DNA from 3 places in the Bacillus sp. TL12 genome. Region 1 is predicted to be linked to each of the others. Evidence: riboswitches for the same ligand, from Rfam matches in the RefSeq annotation. Region 1 holds a riboswitch; each other region holds the start of a gene.

Region 1 (5,995 bases):
AATTCCATAGTGATAATACAAACCAGCTTGCGCTCCCCAACAAATATGCAGCGTAGATGTTACATTTGTTTTTGAATATTCCATAATACGCCCAAGTTCTTCCCAATAATCTACCTCTTCAAAAGGAAGTGTTTCAACCGGCGCTCCTGTAATAATGAGACCGTCAAATTTTTCTCCCTCAATATCGCGAAACGTTTTATAAAAACTTGTTAAATGATCTTGCGCTACATTACGGGATACATGAGACTCCATATGGAGCAAATGCACGTCTAATTGAAGTGGAGTATTACCGAGTAATCTGAGCAATTGCGCTTCTGTTTCTTGTTTTGTTGGCATTAAATTCAAAATTGCAATTTTTAAAGCACGTATATCTTGTGTTTCAGCTCGTTCTTTTGTCATGACAAAAATATTCTCTTTTTGCAATACTTTACGAGCTGGTAAATCCTTATCAACAATGATCGGCATGTGCTTTGCCTCCAACTAATGCTTCCTCTAGGTCCGCAATAATATCAGAAACATCTTCTATACCGACTGATAGGCGAATTAAATCAGATGTAACACCTGCTAAACGCTGTTCTTCTTCATTTAACTGTCTATGCGTTGTACTAGCAGGATGAATCACACATGTTCTCGCATCTGCTACATGCGTTACAAGCGTTGCTAACTTCACATTTGCAATAACCTCTTTCGCAGATTCTAATCCGCCTTTAATTCCAAATGTTAAAACACCACTTGCACCTTTTTCTAAATACTTTTGTGCTAGCGGATAATTTTCATTACTTTCTAATCCCGGATAATTCACCCATTCAATACGATCATGATTAGCAAGCCACTTCGCAACTGCAAGAGCATTTTCACTATGACGCTCCATTCGTAAATGCAATGTTTCTAAACCAATATTGCTAATATACGCATTGAATGGGCTCATACAGTTGCCATAGTCTCTTAATAATTGAACGCGGGCTTTCACAATATATGCCGCCTGCCCAAAGTTCTGCACATAACTTACACCGTGATAACTTGGGTCTGGTTCGACAAGCTCTGGATACTTTCCATTTGTCCAATCAAAATTTCCGCCATCGATAACAATCCCGCCTAATGAGCTTGCATGGCCATCAATATATTTCGTTGTAGAATGAACAATAATATTTGCCCCATGTTCAAACGCTTGGCACAAATATGGTGTCGCCAAAGTATTGTCCACGATAAAAGGTACTTTTAGTTCTTTCGCCGCTGCTGAAAACTCTTTAAAATTTAAAACATTCATCGCTGGATTTCCAAGAGACTCTGCATAAATCAGCTTTGTTTTGTCATTTGCAAGTGCCACAATCTCATCAGCAGATGAGTTCGGATTAAAGAACGTAACATCAATCCCCAATTTACGTAAACTTACCCCAAATAAATTAAATGTTCCCCCATAAACGGTTGAAGAACAAAGTAAATGATCACCACTACTACAAATATTTAAAACAGCAAGCATAATGGCCGCTTGACCAGAAGCTGTCGCAACAGCTCCAACGCCGCCTTCTAAATCGGATAACTTTTGTTCAAATGCTGCTAGTGTCGGATTCCCAATACGCGTATAAATATAGCCTTCTGCCTCTAAATTAAAGAGTGCTGCTAAATCATCAGACGTATCGTATTTGTACGTCGTACTTTGATAAAGCGGTAAAACACGCGGTTCACCATTTTTCGGTGAATAGCCACCTTGCACACAAATGGTTCCTTTTCCCCATGATTCTCCCATCTCTCATACTCCTTTCTTTTATAGAAAATAAAAAAACTGCTTCTTTCCTGAATAAGAAAGAAGCAGTTTGAAAACACGCTCTAAAGTCTCTTTCTTATCTCTCAGGATTTATTACCTGCAGGATTTGGCACAATTCCGCTATGCGGCTGTTGCCAAGGTTTCATAGGGCCTGTCCCTCCACCTTTTCTTGATAAGACTATGCAATTACCGTTGATTTTATAGCAATTATTTCCTAATGTCAATTATTTTTCTGAATTTTTACAATAAATTTTATTAACATTTTAATCGTTTATTCTTACAATTCAAACTTAATATATCAGCACGAATCGTTCCCTCTAAAGAAAAAGAATAACTTTTAAAGCCATTGCTAACTATGTAAAATAAAAGAGTTATATGTTTTTATCTACATCCGTTTTTTTATATGCACACAATACATTTATGACTAAGTCATTTTCCTTCCAAAATAATAGACATATCGCATGAACTATCCAATCGTTTTCATATTATAATTTCTAATTTTTTCATCATCACGTACAATAAGGAGGCTTACAAAATGACAATTAGAAGAGACGTGCACTATTTACTTATTGTGTACGGTATGTTTCTAGGTTCTATTGTTGGTACTACAGTATGGTTATTTTTAGTTGTCACCAATGCTGGAATTCATTTCGTATGGGAGTATTTACCGAAAGAATTCGCATTACCATCCTATTACACAGTTTGTATAACAACAATCGGTGGTATTCTTATTGGACTATCACAAAAATACTTTGGTACATACCCGCGTTTAATGCCAGAGGTAATGGTTGAATATAAGAAAACGGGTAGAATTGAATACCGCTTTGTACATAAGGCTACATTAACAGCCATTATTGTTTTAACATTTGGAGCAAGCTTAGGCCCCGAAGCAGCACTTGTTGGGATTATAGGTGGGCTTTGTACATGGGTTGGCGATCGCTTTCACTTTGCTGTAAAAGGAATGCAGGGGCTAACAGAAATTGGGATTGGTGCTACTTTAAGTGTTATTTTTAATGCACCGTTATTCGGCTATTTAGCACCAAACGAAAATGAGAATGAACGACTTGCTGAAGTTTCTAAAGGAAAAAAGGCTATTGTATATGCTGCTACTACTTTTGCTGGTTTTTCTATTTATTTATTGCTTAGTAAGTTTGATAATCGAGGATCTTTTATCGTTAACTTTGAAGAGGGATCTTTTTCACTTCGTGAGTGGGTTTCCTTTTTACCACTTGCTTGTATAGGAGCTAGTGTAGGCTATTTTTATTTCAAGATAGAACATACATTGGAGAAAATAGTACATCCTTTTAAAGAATATAAGGTAACATTAGGGATTATTGGCGGTATTCTTTTAGGGATTGCTGGAACTTATCTCCCATATACAATGTTTTCAGGAGAACATCAATTAAAAGAACTCGTACATGAATGGACAGAATTATCATTTTGGGTGTTACTTCTTTCAGGCGTTTTAAAATTATGTATAACGGCAGTTTGTTTAAATACGGGTTGGCGCGGAGGACACATTTTTCCGATTATATTTGCTGGTGCAAGTATTGGATATGCTATGGCCACAGTCATACCAGTAGACCCAATTGCTGCTGTAGCAACCGTGACAACAGCAATTTCAAGCTATGCACTTCGAAAACCAATTGCTATTACCGTATTATTACTTATGTTTTTCCCAATCAATTTACTATTACCGATGCTTGGAGCTGCAATGATTGGTAATTTATTCCCACTTCCTAACAGTAGTGAGGATAAACAAACAGCTCTTGAAAATACCAAATAATGAAATAAACAAATGAAAAGCAAGTACCGTCACTATAAAAGTAATGGTACTTGCTTTTTGAGTAAAGAGTGTTTATTTTTACAAATAAAAATTCTTTTTAAACTATCCTTTTAAAATTTCATATAGCTCATCAAAGGTTTGTATTTCATAAGTCGGAACTATCCCACTATCATTTAACTTTTTTTCAGCATTAAACCAACAAGTATCTAGTCCAGCTAGCTGTCCTCCTTTAATATCTGCACTTAAGGAATCACCGATAATTAACCCTTTCTCCACAGAAAAATTAGGAATTCGTGCAAAAACATAATCGAAGTATTCCTTCATTGGCTTTTGAGAGCCCGTGTCTTCCGAAACAAAAATATCCTTAAAGAGTGAATGTAATCCTGAATTACGTAAACATTTCTCCTGTGTTTTAGAAACACCATTTGTAACAATATATAAGTCATATTCGCTTTGGAGATTTGTTATGAATTCAAAAGCTCCATCAATGAGCTGATTCCCTTCTTCTAAATATCTTCGATAATTCTGTTCAAACAAAAGGCCATCTACTTCTTGGCCATACTCCTTAAATAAAATTGAAAATCGAGTATTTACTACCTCATCTCGATCTATTTTCCCCTCTTCAAAGGATTTCCACAGTCCTTGATTTATTATTTTATAATGCTTTGTAATTTCATCAGTTAAAGGTATTTTTTGTTCCTCAAAAAGTAAATGTAACGCTGTTCTCTGAGCCGCTTTAAAATCTAGTAATGTATCGTCTACATCAAATAGTAATGTTTGATATTTCTTCATGTTGCTTCTCTCCCTTGCCTCTATAAAAATACGCTTTTTCTTTTGTTCTCAAATAAATCGTATCACTTCCACTTGTAAAAAGAATAGGAGATATCTCATACTAAATGAGAGGTGAAAAAATGAAAATCGAAAAAAAAAGAGATGAAATTTACAATTATGTACAGCACTTCAACTTTCAAACGTTCTTTTCATTTGATATTTTTCCATATATAGAAGTTCATTCTTTTCAAAAGAAAGAACTGATTTGCAACGAAGGAGAAGAATTACCATATCTTTATTACCTAATTTCCGGAAAAGCAAAAATATATATGAATCATCAAAATGGAAAAACTTCCTTAATTAATTTTGTAAAAGCTCCCTCGTTTATTGGAGAATTAGGATTAATTGGAATTGAGTCTGTAACAAAAGGGATTGAAGCTATAGAACCTTGTATCTGTTTAGCTCTCCCTCTTAAAGATTGTCAGCATCTCCTATTACAAGACGCACACTTCTTACAACAGCTATGCAAATTTATTGGAGAAAAAACAATTACTCGAACTGAACAATATGCGAAAAATTATAACTATCCTTTAGAAAATCGATTAGCGGCCTTCATTCTGTTAACGGAACAAAACGATTGTTATCTCGAAAAACATACAGAGGCCTCTGAATACTTAAACGTTAGTTATCGGCACCTCTTGTATGTATTAAAACAGTTTTGTCAGCAAAATTGGTTAAAAAAAGAAGGAAGAATGTATTTCATACAGGATCGAGAGCAATTACAACAGTTGGCAGATGAGCTTAATCGACAATAAAAAAGCAGTACCAACGTCTTAAAAGCGTTGATACTGCAAGGGTACTTGCCATGTTTGAGTGACGATTATATTTTTAATTAAAACGAGCTTGCTACTTTCACAGCTTTTTCAAGACCTTCTGCAATAATCTCTTCTGCTTTATCTGGGAATTGATTATGACCTTCAATGATAACTGTTTCCATATTTGTTACACCGAAGAAGCCCATCATGCTTGCTACATATTTAACAGCCATTTCTACATTAGCTGCTGGTCCTTCAGAATATACGCCACCACGTGCATTTAATAGTGCAACTTTCTTATCACCGATAAGACCTACAGGGCCTTCTGATGTATATTTAAATGTTTTACCAGCACGGTTTAAGTAATCGATATATGTGTGAAGTACCGCTGGAATTGTTAAGTTCCATAATGGGAAACCAAACACTACTTTATCAGCTGCAAGGAATTGATCTAAATATTTATCAGCAACAGCTACTGCTTTTGCTTCTTCTGCTGTTAAGTCAAATCCTTTACTAGCTTTAAATGTACCATTAATCATATCTACGCCTACATACGGTAATTCCTCTTTGTATAAATCAAGTTCTACTACTGTATCATTTGGATGTGATTCTTTATAGCTCGCTAAAAATGTTTCATATAATTTCACGCTAACTGCTTGGTCTGCTGGGCGGTTGTTAGCCTTTACGAATAAAACTGTTGTCATGTTTTATTTTCCTCCTAGTACTCACTCTTACGTTGTTTATTATTTACTCGCTAAAAGGGATAATCCCTTGTAATTGTTGTTGCTTACAAATATATTCTATCCTCTCATTCCAACAATTTCTTCCTCACATAGACGTATCTTTCCATAAAAAAAG
Region 2 (5,995 bases), on a different contig from region 1:
TGGCACAGTTATTGGACGAGTATTAGCTCGCTCCTCATGGCGTTATAAAGTGTTATTAGAAACTATTTTTCTGTTACCGATGGTACTTCCACCAACTGTTATTGGGTTCTTTCTCATTATTATTTTTGGGAATAACAGCCCTGTTGGAAAGTGGATTGAATCATTATTTCAACACTCTATTATGTTTACATCATGGGCAGCTGTCATCGCTTCAACAGTCGTTTCATTCCCACTGATGTATCAATCGGCAAAGACAGGTTTTTCTATTGCAAATAAGCAAATTGAAGATGGTGCCCGCGACCTTGGAGCAAGTGAATATCAAGTTTTTTTACACGTCACACTACCACTTGCATTTCCTGCATTACTTAGCGGAATGATTTTAAGCTTTGTACGCGCACTTGGTGAGTTTGGAGCAACACTTATGTTTGCTGGTAACATTCCAGGAAAGACACAAACAATTCCTACAGCCATTTACATGGCAATTGACGCAAGTAATATGCAGCTTGCTTGGACACTCGTTATCATAACTGTTGGTATGTCACTCATTTTCTTACTATGCATCCAACTCATTAACAAAAAAATTACTACTTCTTAAGGCAGCTTTCGACAAAGGCTGCCTTTTTATTTCCCGAAAAATAAATTGTTTTGTAGAATGAAATACTTCATCTCGCTATTTGAGTATAGTAATCCTTCATTGATTAGAGTTTCGCTTTATCCCAACCTTACAAAACTGTAATCCTACTGTAAGCTAATTCGATAGTTACCACTTCCCGTATTACATATAATTAAGTCATAAAGTAAAGCCGATGGGAATTAGGTTATCCCCCCTCTTCCCATTTGTTAAAAAGAGCTAAGTAACTTTATTTCCCCAACCCCCTTTATAAAAAAGACCTCAAAAATTGAGGTCTTTTTTATTATAATGAAATAACAGAATTTTAATATTTATAAAAATATACATTCTATTTGAATTTACTTTCTAAATCGGGTACTTTCCTGTTATTATATGGAGGTGTTTGAAAAAATGAAGAAATGAAAACGCATTTATATCATAAATTCTTCATCCTGTTTTAATGATCGGTAATCTTCTACTTTCTCAGTGGGGAATTACCGATCGTTAGAACGCAATTAAATTATATTAATATAGAAAAATGAAGGGAGTCTTGTAATGGACATTTTATTAGCGCTTCTTCCTGCAATTGCATGGGGAAATATCTTATTAGTAAGCGTAAAAATGGGCGGTGGTGCATATAGCCAAACGGTAGGTATGACAATCGGTGCTCTATTCTTCGCAACAATTATGTATGTATTTACTCAACCTGCTTTAACAATGACAATCTTAATTGTTGGATTTATTTCAGGTTTATTCTGGGCTTTAGGACAAGTAAACCAATTAAAAACAGTTGAAAAACTAGGTGTTTCAACAACTGTAACGATTTCTACTGGTATGCAACTTGTTGCAACTTCTATCTTTGGTGTTATCGCTTTCCGTGAGTGGACTACTACTACTACAATCATTCTGGGAACGATTGCAATCCTTTTAATTGTAGTCGGTGTTGTCTTCACTTCATTAGATGATAAAGAAAATGCACAGCCACCAGGACAATTGAAAAAAGGACTTTTAACTTTAATTGTTTCTACATTCGGCTACCTTGTATATGTAATTATTATTCGTTGGTACAATATCGATGGTTGGTCTGCTATTTTACCGCAAGCAGTCGGTATGTTTGTTGGAGCAGTTGTATTGACATCTAAACATAAACCATTTAACAAATATGCAATTCGTAATGCTTTATCTGGCCTACTTTGGGGAACAGGTAACTTATTCTTACTTCTTTCTTTACCAAGAGTTGGAGTAGCAACAAGTTTCCCACTATCTCAAACTGGTATCGTTATCTCTACATTTGGAGCAATTGTCTTCTTAGGCGAAAAGAAAACAAAGCGTCAAATGGTATTTATTGCACTTGGTAGTGTTCTAATTATCGGCGGTGCTGTTTTACTTGGTATGACAAAAGCATAATTACACAAACTATGAATAATCAATAATAGGAAACCCTCGAGGCACACTGTATGCTTCGGGGGTTTCCTATTATTAATTATGGAACTCTATTTATAAGACTTTTCTTTTTACAAAAATCTCTTAAAGATGTTATCGTTTTTTATACCATATTCTAATCAGAAAGGAATAAAGGATATGTCAAAGAAAAATAGAATTTTATTTATTGGTGCTGGTCGTATGGCGGAAGCAATCTTCGCCGGACTGCTCAAAACAAGTAATGAACATATCGAAGAGATTATTGTATCCAATCGAAGTAACATAGAAAAGCTTAAGCAATTAGAAAAAAAATATAACATCTCAACTACGAGTGATTGGAAACAATACATCCAAACTGTAGATACCATTGTTTTAGCAATGCCACCTGCTGCACATGAGCAATTATTAGCAGAATTATCACCTCTTCTAACTCATCAATTTGTTGTAACCGTTGCTGCCGGGATTGGTCCATCTTATTTAGAAAAAAGACTTCCTCAAGGTACACCAGTTGCCTGGATCATGCCAAATACAGCTGCAACAATTGGGAAGTCTATTTCTCTATATACAATGGGACATTTCGTAAATAAAGAACATCAAGAAACACTGCAACTACTTTTAAAAGGGATTGGTACAGCACAGCTATGCACAGAAGAAGAGGTACATCAGCTTACCGCTGTAACTGGAAGTGCCCCAGCATTCCTTTACCACTTTGCTGAAGGATTAATTGAAGCAACGAAAAGCTATGGAATCGATGAAGCAACCGCAAAACACCTTGTCATTCAAATGATTACTGGTTCTGCCGCTATGCTAGAACAAGAACAAGATCCAGCTATGCTTCGTGAACAAGTGACTACACCAGGTGGCTCAACTGCAGAAGGTTTAAAAGTTTTATTTGAATATAATTTTTCAAAGATGATTCACCAAGCAATTGAAGCAACAAATAAAAAAGCTAGGGGGAATTAATATGACAGTAACAAGCTTACAAGATTGCACAACATTACATAATGGTGTAAAAATGCCTTGGTTTGGTTTAGGCGTTTTTAAAGTTGAAGATGGTACACAGGTAATCGATTCTGTAAAAGTTGCTATTAAAAATGGATACCGCAGTATCGATACAGCTGCAGTATATAAAAATGAAGAAGGCGTTGGCCAAGCAATTCGCGAATGCGGAATTCCTCGTGAAGAATTATTTATCACATCAAAAGTATGGAACAATGATCAAGGCTATGAATCAACATTACAAGCCTTCGAAACAACATTACAAAAATTAGGTTTAGAATACTTAGATCTATACTTAGTACACTGGCCTGTAAAAGGAAAATACACAGAAACATGGAAAGCATTAGAGAAACTTTATAAAGAAGGCCGTGTTCGTGCTATCGGCGTTAGCAATTTCCAAATCCATCACTTACAAGATGTTCTAGAAATCGCTGAAATGAAACCGATGATTAATCAAGTTGAATATCACCCACGCTTAACGCAAGAAGAACTTCACTCTTTCTGTAAAGAGCATACTATTCAACTAGAAGCTTGGTCACCATTAATGCAAGGTCAATTACTCGACCATCCAGTATTGCAAGAAATTGCTACAAAATATAACAAATCAACAGCACAAATCATTTTACGCTGGGATCTGCAAAATGGTGTGGTTACCATTCCTAAATCAGTTAAAGAGCATCGCATTGTCGAAAATGCAAGCATCTTTGATTTTGAATTGAGCGCTGAAGATATGAAAGCAATTCAGTCATTAAATGAAAATCACCGTGTTGGCCCAGACCCTGATAATTTTGATTTTTAAGAGAAAAGTCACTGTGTAATTGCACAGTGACTCTTATTTTTATATTGCACTTACAAAAAACTGAAAATTCAAACTATATTCCATTTTATTGACAGTTCATTTGTCCGGATGTAAGATTTTGAATAATCAAAGAAACAAAAAATTAATACAAATCATTATGTTTACTCATTGTATCAAGAGAGGTGGAGGGACTGGCCCTTTGAAACCTCGGCAGCAGGTTCACTTTGAATACTGTGCCACTTCCTGCAAGCATTATGCTTGAAAGATAGAATGAGGGACTTCGTTTATATACATGGTGCATGCCTTGTAAACAAAACTCCCTCTTTCTCTATGTGAAAAGAGGGAGTTTTTCTTTCCCTCACAAATTGTTCATCAACTAATAACCAAACAATTTAGGGAGGAATTTGACATGAAAAAGAAATTTGTACCTGCTGTCGCATCTGTTTTAGGAGCAAGTCTTTTATTAACAGGTTGCGGTAGCTATAAAGACGAAGCAAGTGGAGCAAAAGCAAAGGATAAAGCCCCTGATAAACAAGTATTGAACTTGGCCACTGGTACAGAAATCCGTACAATGGATACTGCTCGCGCCACAGATACTGACTCTGGCCAAGTAATGAGAAACGTATTTGAAGGTTTATATAACCTAGGTGAAGGAAACAAGCCTATTCCTGGTGTAGCAAAGTCTCATGAGGTTAATCCTGATAAAACAAAATATACGTTCCATTTACGAGATTCAAAATGGTCAAACGGTACTCCTGTGACACCAAAAGATTTTGTCTTTGCTTGGCAACGTGCCGTTGATCCAGCGACTGCTTCTGAATACGCATTTCTATTCTTTGATATAAAAAATGCGAAAAAGATTAATAATAAAGAACTTCTGGCTGACCAGCTCGGTGTAAAAGCAATCGATGACCACACCTTTGAAGTTGAATTAGAGCGCCCTGTTCCCTACTTTATTAGTTTAACGGCATTTCCAACATTCTTACCAATTAATGAAGCATTCTTCAAATCACAAGGTGATAAATATGCTTTAGAAGATAACACGATTCTTTATAATGGTGCCTTTACATTAAGTGATTGGAAACATGAACAAAGCTTTAAGTTCAAGAAGAATACCAACTATTGGGATAAGGATAATGTGAAACTTGAAGAAATTAATTTTAATGTCGTCAAGGATCATTCAACAGCTGTTAATTTATATGAATCAAAACAAATTGATCGACTTACTTTAACATCTGATCTTGTTGATAAATATCGCAAAGATAGTAACTTTAAAGAACGACCAGATGTTGGGGTACAATTTGTACGTATGAACCAGAAAAATAAAACGTTACAAAATATAAATGTTCGTCAAGCAATCGATAAATCGATAGATAAGAAAGCATTTGTAAATGTGCTTTTAAATGATGGCTCTCTACCCTCCTATTCTCTAGTGCCAAAAAATTTCGCCAAAGGGCCAAATGGAAAAGACTTCCGCGAAGAGAATGGTAATTTAACAAAAGAAAACACAAAAGAAGCGCAACAGTTTTGGAAACAAGCAAAACAAGAATTAGGATCTGATAAAATTTCAATTGAATTATTAACAAGTGATGGCGATCTACCTAGAAAAACAGGTGAATATTTAAAAGAACAACTAGAGAAAAATTTAGAAGGATTAACAGTAAATGTTAAGCCTCAACCACGTAAACAACAAGTCACATTATTACTACAAGGAAATTATGAGATTGCTATTGACGGATGGAGCCCGGATTTTGCCGATCCAATTACATTCTTAGAGTTATTTACAACTGATAACTCATACAACTTAGATCACTATTCTAACAAAGAATTTGATGATCTAATCCAAAAAGTAAAAACTGACTTAGCAGGTGATGAAAAAGCTCGTTGGGAAGCTTTAAAACAAGCAGAAAAAATCTTATTTAAAGATGCCGTTATCTCTCCTCTTTATCAAAATGGAACAACATACTTAGAGCGTTCTTATGTCAAAGGCATAGTTGAAGTTGATTTTGCGGGGCCACTTAACTTCAAATGGGCAAAAGTTGAGAAGTAAACTACTCTTGTAACATTTCATTTTAACGAAAGCTTCAATTTCAAGAAAAAAGGGCATCCTTCAAGAGGATGCCCTTTTTTCGGCTTCTTTTTCCACATATCTCTTTCCTTTTGAT
Region 3 (5,995 bases), on a different contig from region 1:
CAGATAAAGTATTAAAAAGTATTTCAACTGGAGCAGCTGGTAGTTGGTCATTAAGTAATTTAGCTCCGCGTATGCTAAAGGAGGACTTTGCGCCAGGGTTTTATGTAAAACACTTCATGAAGGACATGAAGATTGCATTAGATGAGGCTGAAAAGTTAGAATTACCTGTACCAGGTTTAACCCTCGCGAAAGACTTATATGAACAATTAATAGAAGCGGGAGAGGAAGATAGTGGAACACAAGTATTATATAAAAAATACATAAGGGGGTAATATGATGAATTTAGAAACATTTGATGGAATGATTGATGCTGTGCAGCGTACAACTTGTATGCCGATTAATGATAAACAACAAGCAGCATTTAAACAAAAATATGATTTTGAGCCAACATTTGAATATGGACGTGATGAGAATGGCCATTATGTTATTCGAACATCAAAGAAAATGCTAGAAGAAATGGAATTTTATTTAGCTTTAAAGTATGACCGTGAAGGTATCGCTCTTTATATGCATGCTGAAATTGATGGAGTATGTTATGTATCTGTTAGTTATGGAGAAGATGCTCTCCATTTACAAGAACTATTTCAGTTTTTGGAAGCTAATAAATAAAAAAGTCCTCAAATGAGGACTTTTTTATTATGTTTAAAATGTTTTTTGGAATTGGAAGCTAAATTTGACAAGGGTAGGCTGTATTAAAGTAGATATATTGTGAGGATATAATAATGAGATTATAAGCTTGAAGCACGACGAGAGCGTTCAATTGGAAATGGAATGATTTGGGCCATATGGTTTCGATTGAATTGCTTTGTGCGAGCATGACGTAATATATATAATGAAAAGAGAATAGCGACAGGAATAGCACCGTACAAGCCAAAAAGTAAAGCGCTTACAGAAGATGCGACAAAACCTAACATACCAATTTCTAATTCCTCCATAATTGCACCGAGAATAGCAGGAATAGCTCCACAAGTAACCCCAAGTATAAGTGCTATAATTAAATTCATGTTCTTCCCCCTCTTTTACAGTTTTTTCGATACATTTTCTATTATTTGTATTATAACACAATTTAAACAGAATTTTCAGAAAAAAGTTCAAAAAATGTTCAAAAATTATTGATAAATATACTTGATAAAATGGAAAAAGAAAAAATAAGGGGATCATTTATTCTAGGTGATGAATCTGCGAGGCGGGAGAAAATAAAAAAGCAGGCTTATTTCATATTTTTGAAATAAGCCTGTTCCATAGGAGGATGTATATATGTAGAGTGAATAAAAGGAAGGAAAAGGGGGTCCAATTCCTTTTATTCAACTAACTACCTTAGTAAAGTGAAGCTTTAATCAGTGGGGGGCTTTATCCCCCACTGATTATGAGCCCTCACCAATCAGGCTTTTATGGGCAGTTGATCTCCCGCCTATCTTCCTTGTTTCTCTCTCAAGCTTGAGTGGAGAACTTACTGCCCGCGAATAGCGGGGTAAATAGGAACCCAGCCTTCCGTTGTAACAAAGATACGAATGGCTACAACTTGGCGATCATCTTGTAATGTGAAATAATGTCTTGCATTTTCAGGTACAGAGATTAAATCACCAGGTTCAAGTTCAACATCGAAGAAGCGACCATCTTTGTCTTGGATGGCAAAGATGCCATGCCCACTGACAATAAAACGAACTTCATCGTCTGTATGATGATGTTCTTGTTTAAAGTTAATTAATAACTCATCGAGGTTAGGTGTTGCATTTGAAAGGGAAATAACATCATGTGCTTTATAACCTCGACGCTCTGAAACATCAGCAATTTCTTTAGAGAATATTGTTAAAACTTCTTTTTTGTCTTCATCAGTTAAGGAGTAGTTTTCTTTTAAATGAGCAGGAAGTTTTGAAATATCCCATTTCTCATATAAAACGCCTTCTCCTTGTAAAAATTGCTTCACTTCTACTTCATTTTCAATGCGGGTATTTATTTCATGAATACGAATTTGCGCCATGTGAAACGCCTCCCTGAATTGATAATAGTTTTATATGAAATTGGAATAAAAACTCATATGCTTCTAATCGTTTCTTTGTGTCAAAGCTATCTTTTCCCCAAACGGTAATACCGTGGTTTCGGATTAATATAGCTCCTGAATCTTCATGGATGTGCTTCTTGAATTTCTCTCCAAGTGAAGGGATGTGGGCATCATTTTCAATAATTGGAATGTGAATGGTTGCACCTTCTTCCCAAATATCAAGAGCTTTAATAATTTCTTGGTTACGAAGAATAACTTCTTCCTTATATAAATTTGTGATGACATTATTATCAGTTGTATGGACATGCAGGACGCAACCAGCATTTGTATGATTGTAAATATGCGTATGCAATATGGTTTCGGCAGAAGGACGTAAATCGGTATCTAAGACAGGTTTTCCTTGATAATCAACTAATAGGAAATCATCAGGTGTTGTTTTTGTTTTATCCTTCCCGCTTGCTGAGATAAGAAAAGTAAGTGGTTCGTGATTTACTTTTATAGAAATATTTCCACTTGTTGCTGGAAACCAGTTGCGACTGGTTAATTCTTTTTTTAGTTCACTTAGGTTATGCCATTGATGAAAAAGTTGTTTCATAGCTTTACCTCCAACAAGTGCCGTAATTCAGTTTGAATATCATAAAACGTTTCAAATGGTGTGTAAGGAATATGGTGTTCTTCACATTTTGTAATAAGAAAATCCCGGGCGAATACTTTATCAGCTTGTTTAGCTGCTTGTAAATCTGTGATGGAGTCACCTATTACAATATGAAAAGCATCTTTACAACTAAGCTGTCGAATTAATGTTGATTTACAAAGGCCGCAGTTATAATTACAATGTTCATCGCAAGGGTGTGGCCATTTTACTTTGATGTATTCTTCAGAAAAATCAGTTGTATTGCAATAAATTCGGTTTTCCGGAACGAGCCCTTCTAAGAGGGGATGAACGAAGAAATCCATTCCTCCAGAAATAATATAAAAAGAAATGTTATGTTCATTTATAAACTGCAAAAACTCTTCAAAACCAGTGCGTATATTAGCCGTTTCTTTTAGAAACTTGATGATATTATCATGCAAAGTTGTTGGTAATAATTTAAAAAGTTGTGAGACTCCTTCTTGAATAGAAAGATCTTGTGATAATATCCTTCGTTTTATCTCCTCAGATTCTGGTGGAGCGAATTTCTCCATAATGGCAATGATATTATCATTGTTCGTAATCGTACCATCGAAGTCACAAAAAATCTGAAGGTTCATAGTTTCACCTCGCCAGATGGGTTTCCCCATAATTGCAGTGCAACATGTAAATCAGTGTTACCGACTTCATGTAATGGTGTTCCTTGCAAAGTAGCATCAATTGCTGCTCGGAACGCTTTTCCTCCGCCTTGTGCACCGCTTGGATGACCGTGAATACCACCACCTGCATTAATGACAACCTCCTTACCAAAATCACGAAGGATAAATGGAACAAAACCAGGATGGATGCCAGCCGATGGAACAGGGAAGCTTTGTTTTAAAGATTGATCTTGTTCAGTTAATGCATTTGTAATAAGAAGAGTTTCGTTTTTATCTAATGCAACACTGCCGTATGGTGATGGAAATAAAGAAAAATCTGCACCAGCATAACGAAGTAGCTTTCCAAGTAGCAATGGATAAGAAAGGCCATATAATTCCGATGAAGCGTATGCACCGCTTACAGCAGGATGAGCCATAATTGGAATGGATATATCATTATCTTCCACAAGAGATTGTAATACATCTAATCCATACGAGAATACATTGAACAGAAGAATATCTGCACCAGCATGTGCAGCGCGTTTTGCGTTTTCCTTAAGGTCATATGTGCGTCCCGTTAAATTCACTGCATATAAAGTCTTATGACCATATGTTTCGTATACAGATTGTAATACTTCTTTTCCAGTATGAATTCGTTTCGTAAGTGGCGTTAATGAGTTTTCAAATAAAATCTCATCATCTTTTACAATATCTACACCGCCAATTGCTTGATCGCGTAGCTGGGTTTTTAAATATCCGATATTGCGTCCAATCATTCCTTTGAAAATACTCATTAGAAGTGGACGGTCATGAATATGTAAGAGATTTCGAATTCCTTCAATACCGAATCTAGGACCAGGGAAATGCTTTTTTAAGTCATCTGAAAATGTTAAATCAATCAATTTAATTTCGCCATCTAATGATAATTTTCCAAATGTTGTTGTTAAAATGGCCGGTAAATCAGGGCTGAAATTTAATGATGGATAATGAATTTTAATGAGTCCACGCGTTACTTTTTTTCCAAGGTACACATTTACATGTTCTTGTTCTTCTAATTTTTCAACATGAATGACGTGGCCTTTATGTTGTTTTAATTGTTCTTGTAATAAGTGTGGTAAATGAGTCCATGAACCAATTGTCAAACCGAGAGCGATTTGCTCCGCTTTTTGGTTTAAATTATGAGAATCATCATGAATTAAATAAGTTGCTGTTATTCCGCTCATTTTCATAACCTCCTAGTTAAATAAAAAAACCTCTCAGCTAAGGAGAGGTTTTTTTACAACCAGCTCCTTATCTGTCAGCGTAATGCTGCGAGAATTAGCACCGTGCCTACAATTGTAGATCGGTTGCCGGGTTTCGTCGGGCTCGTCCCTCCACCTGCTCTTGATAAGAAGTATTTAGAAATGTTTAAATTTTTTCGATATCTGAATTTTGACAGAGTTTTTTTATGGTGTCAATGGTTTTTTGAAAATTTTTAATTTATCAATTCGCTGAACTGCTTCTTGTAACCGTTCTTCTGTATGTAATAATCCGACCCGAACGTAACCTTCACCGTGTTCGCCGAATCCGACTCCAGGTGCGACAGCTACATGAGCTTGTTCTAATAATATATCAGCAAACTCCTCAGATGAAAGACCTGCTGGAACAGGAAGCCAAGCAAAAAAAGAGCCTTTTGGTGCGAGTACATTCCAACCGATTGAATGACATACTGAAATAAGTGCATTTCTTCTAGATTCATATCGATCAACTAGCTCTGTTACACAAGATTGTGAGCTTAATAATGCAACGCTAGCAGCCTCTTGTACAGCGCCAAATATACTAACATACATATGATCTTGCAATAAATTAATCGTTTCAATGACGCTTTCGTTACCAATTGCAAAGGCGATTCGCCAACCAGCCATATTAAATGTTTTTGATAGTGTATAAATTTCAATGCCAACATCTTTTGCACCGTCTACTTGTAAGAAGCTAGTTGGTTTGTTGCCGTCAAAACCAATTGCTCCATAAGCGAAGTCGTGAACTACTAAAATATCATTTTCATTTGCAAATGATATTGTTTCTTCAAAAAATTCTTTTGATGCAATAGCACCAGTTGGATTATTAGGATAATTTAAAAACATCATTTTAGCTTGTTTGGCAATAGAATCATTGATTTTAGTGTAATCCGGTAAAAAGTCATTTTCTGCTAATAATGGCATCGTCTCAAACTTTGCTTTCGCTAAAGCGACGCCTGATAAATAGTCAGGATATCCTGGATCAGGTACAAGTATTGTGTCACCAGGGTTTGTAAAACAAAGCGGCAATTCAACCAGCCCAGCTTTACCACCAAATAAAATAGCGACTTCTGTTTTAGGGTTTATTTTGACTCCGTATTCACGTTCATAGAATGTCGCAACGGCTTTTTTTAAGCTTTCATGTCCGCGAAATGGGGGGTATTTGTGATGAACTGCTTTTTCTGCTGCACGTTGTAAAGCTGTTACGATATGCGGCGGTGTTGGTTGATCTGGATTACCTTGACCTAGATTGATAACATCGTGCCCTGCTTCGACGACTTTGTTAACTTTTGCAACAAGTGAAGCGAAAAATTGCGTTGGTAATGATGTTACAATCTCGGAAGGTTGAAAATATTTCATACTTTCCACCTCTTTTGAAAGTTGTTACAATTCTAGTGACAAATGATATAACCTTTCTAAGTTTTTGTAAAGAAAAAATAATTGAAGA

Evidence for each region. A riboswitch is a leader RNA that binds a small molecule or an ion and turns the genes downstream of it on or off. The one in region 1 is predicted to bind S-adenosylmethionine.
Region 2: it holds a riboswitch for S-adenosylmethionine, as region 1 does, so the genes downstream of both, LOK41_RS16670 (peptide ABC transporter substrate-binding protein) here and LOK41_RS10945 (bifunctional O-acetylhomoserine aminocarboxypropyltransferase/cysteine synthase) in region 1, are expected to answer to the same signal.
Region 3: it holds a riboswitch for S-adenosylmethionine, as region 1 does, so the genes downstream of both, mtnW (2,3-diketo-5-methylthiopentyl-1-phosphate enolase) here and LOK41_RS10945 (bifunctional O-acetylhomoserine aminocarboxypropyltransferase/cysteine synthase) in region 1, are expected to answer to the same signal.

What each region holds. Positions count from the first base shown of each region.
Region 1 covers NZ_JAJJBY010000009.1:76,968-82,962, forward strand. Annotated here, with positions in the region: gene metA (homoserine O-acetyltransferase MetA) at 1-465, opposite strand, end outside; gene LOK41_RS10945 (bifunctional O-acetylhomoserine aminocarboxypropyltransferase/cysteine synthase) at 449-1,747, opposite strand; SAM riboswitch class I at 1,839-1,944, opposite strand; gene LOK41_RS10950 (chloride channel protein) at 2,301-3,551, shown strand; gene LOK41_RS10955 (YjjG family noncanonical pyrimidine nucleotidase) at 3,654-4,343, opposite strand; gene yeiL (transcriptional regulator YeiL) at 4,463-5,137, shown strand; gene LOK41_RS10965 (FMN-dependent NADH-azoreductase) at 5,215-5,841, opposite strand.
Region 2 covers NZ_JAJJBY010000017.1:59,115-65,109, forward strand. Annotated here, with positions in the region: gene modB (molybdate ABC transporter permease subunit) at 1-595, shown strand, start outside; gene LOK41_RS16655 (GRP family sugar transporter) at 1,166-2,017, shown strand; gene proC (pyrroline-5-carboxylate reductase) at 2,192-2,995, shown strand; gene LOK41_RS16665 (aldo/keto reductase) at 2,997-3,830, shown strand; SAM riboswitch class I at 3,998-4,102, shown strand; gene LOK41_RS16670 (peptide ABC transporter substrate-binding protein) at 4,240-5,880, shown strand.
Region 3 covers NZ_JAJJBY010000026.1:10,035-16,029, reverse strand. Annotated here, with positions in the region: gene LOK41_RS20045 (NAD(P)-dependent oxidoreductase) at 1-272, shown strand, start outside; gene LOK41_RS20040 (DUF3909 family protein) at 277-609, shown strand; gene LOK41_RS20035 (hypothetical protein) at 729-1,004, opposite strand; gene LOK41_RS20030 (1,2-dihydroxy-3-keto-5-methylthiopentene dioxygenase) at 1,451-1,981, opposite strand; gene LOK41_RS20025 (methylthioribulose 1-phosphate dehydratase) at 1,959-2,597, opposite strand; gene LOK41_RS20020 (2-hydroxy-3-keto-5-methylthiopentenyl-1-phosphate phosphatase) at 2,594-3,253, opposite strand; gene mtnW (2,3-diketo-5-methylthiopentyl-1-phosphate enolase) at 3,250-4,494, opposite strand; SAM riboswitch class I at 4,559-4,664, opposite strand; gene LOK41_RS20010 (pyridoxal phosphate-dependent aminotransferase) at 4,717-5,907, opposite strand; gene LOK41_RS20005 (carbon-nitrogen family hydrolase) at 5,922-5,995, shown strand, end outside.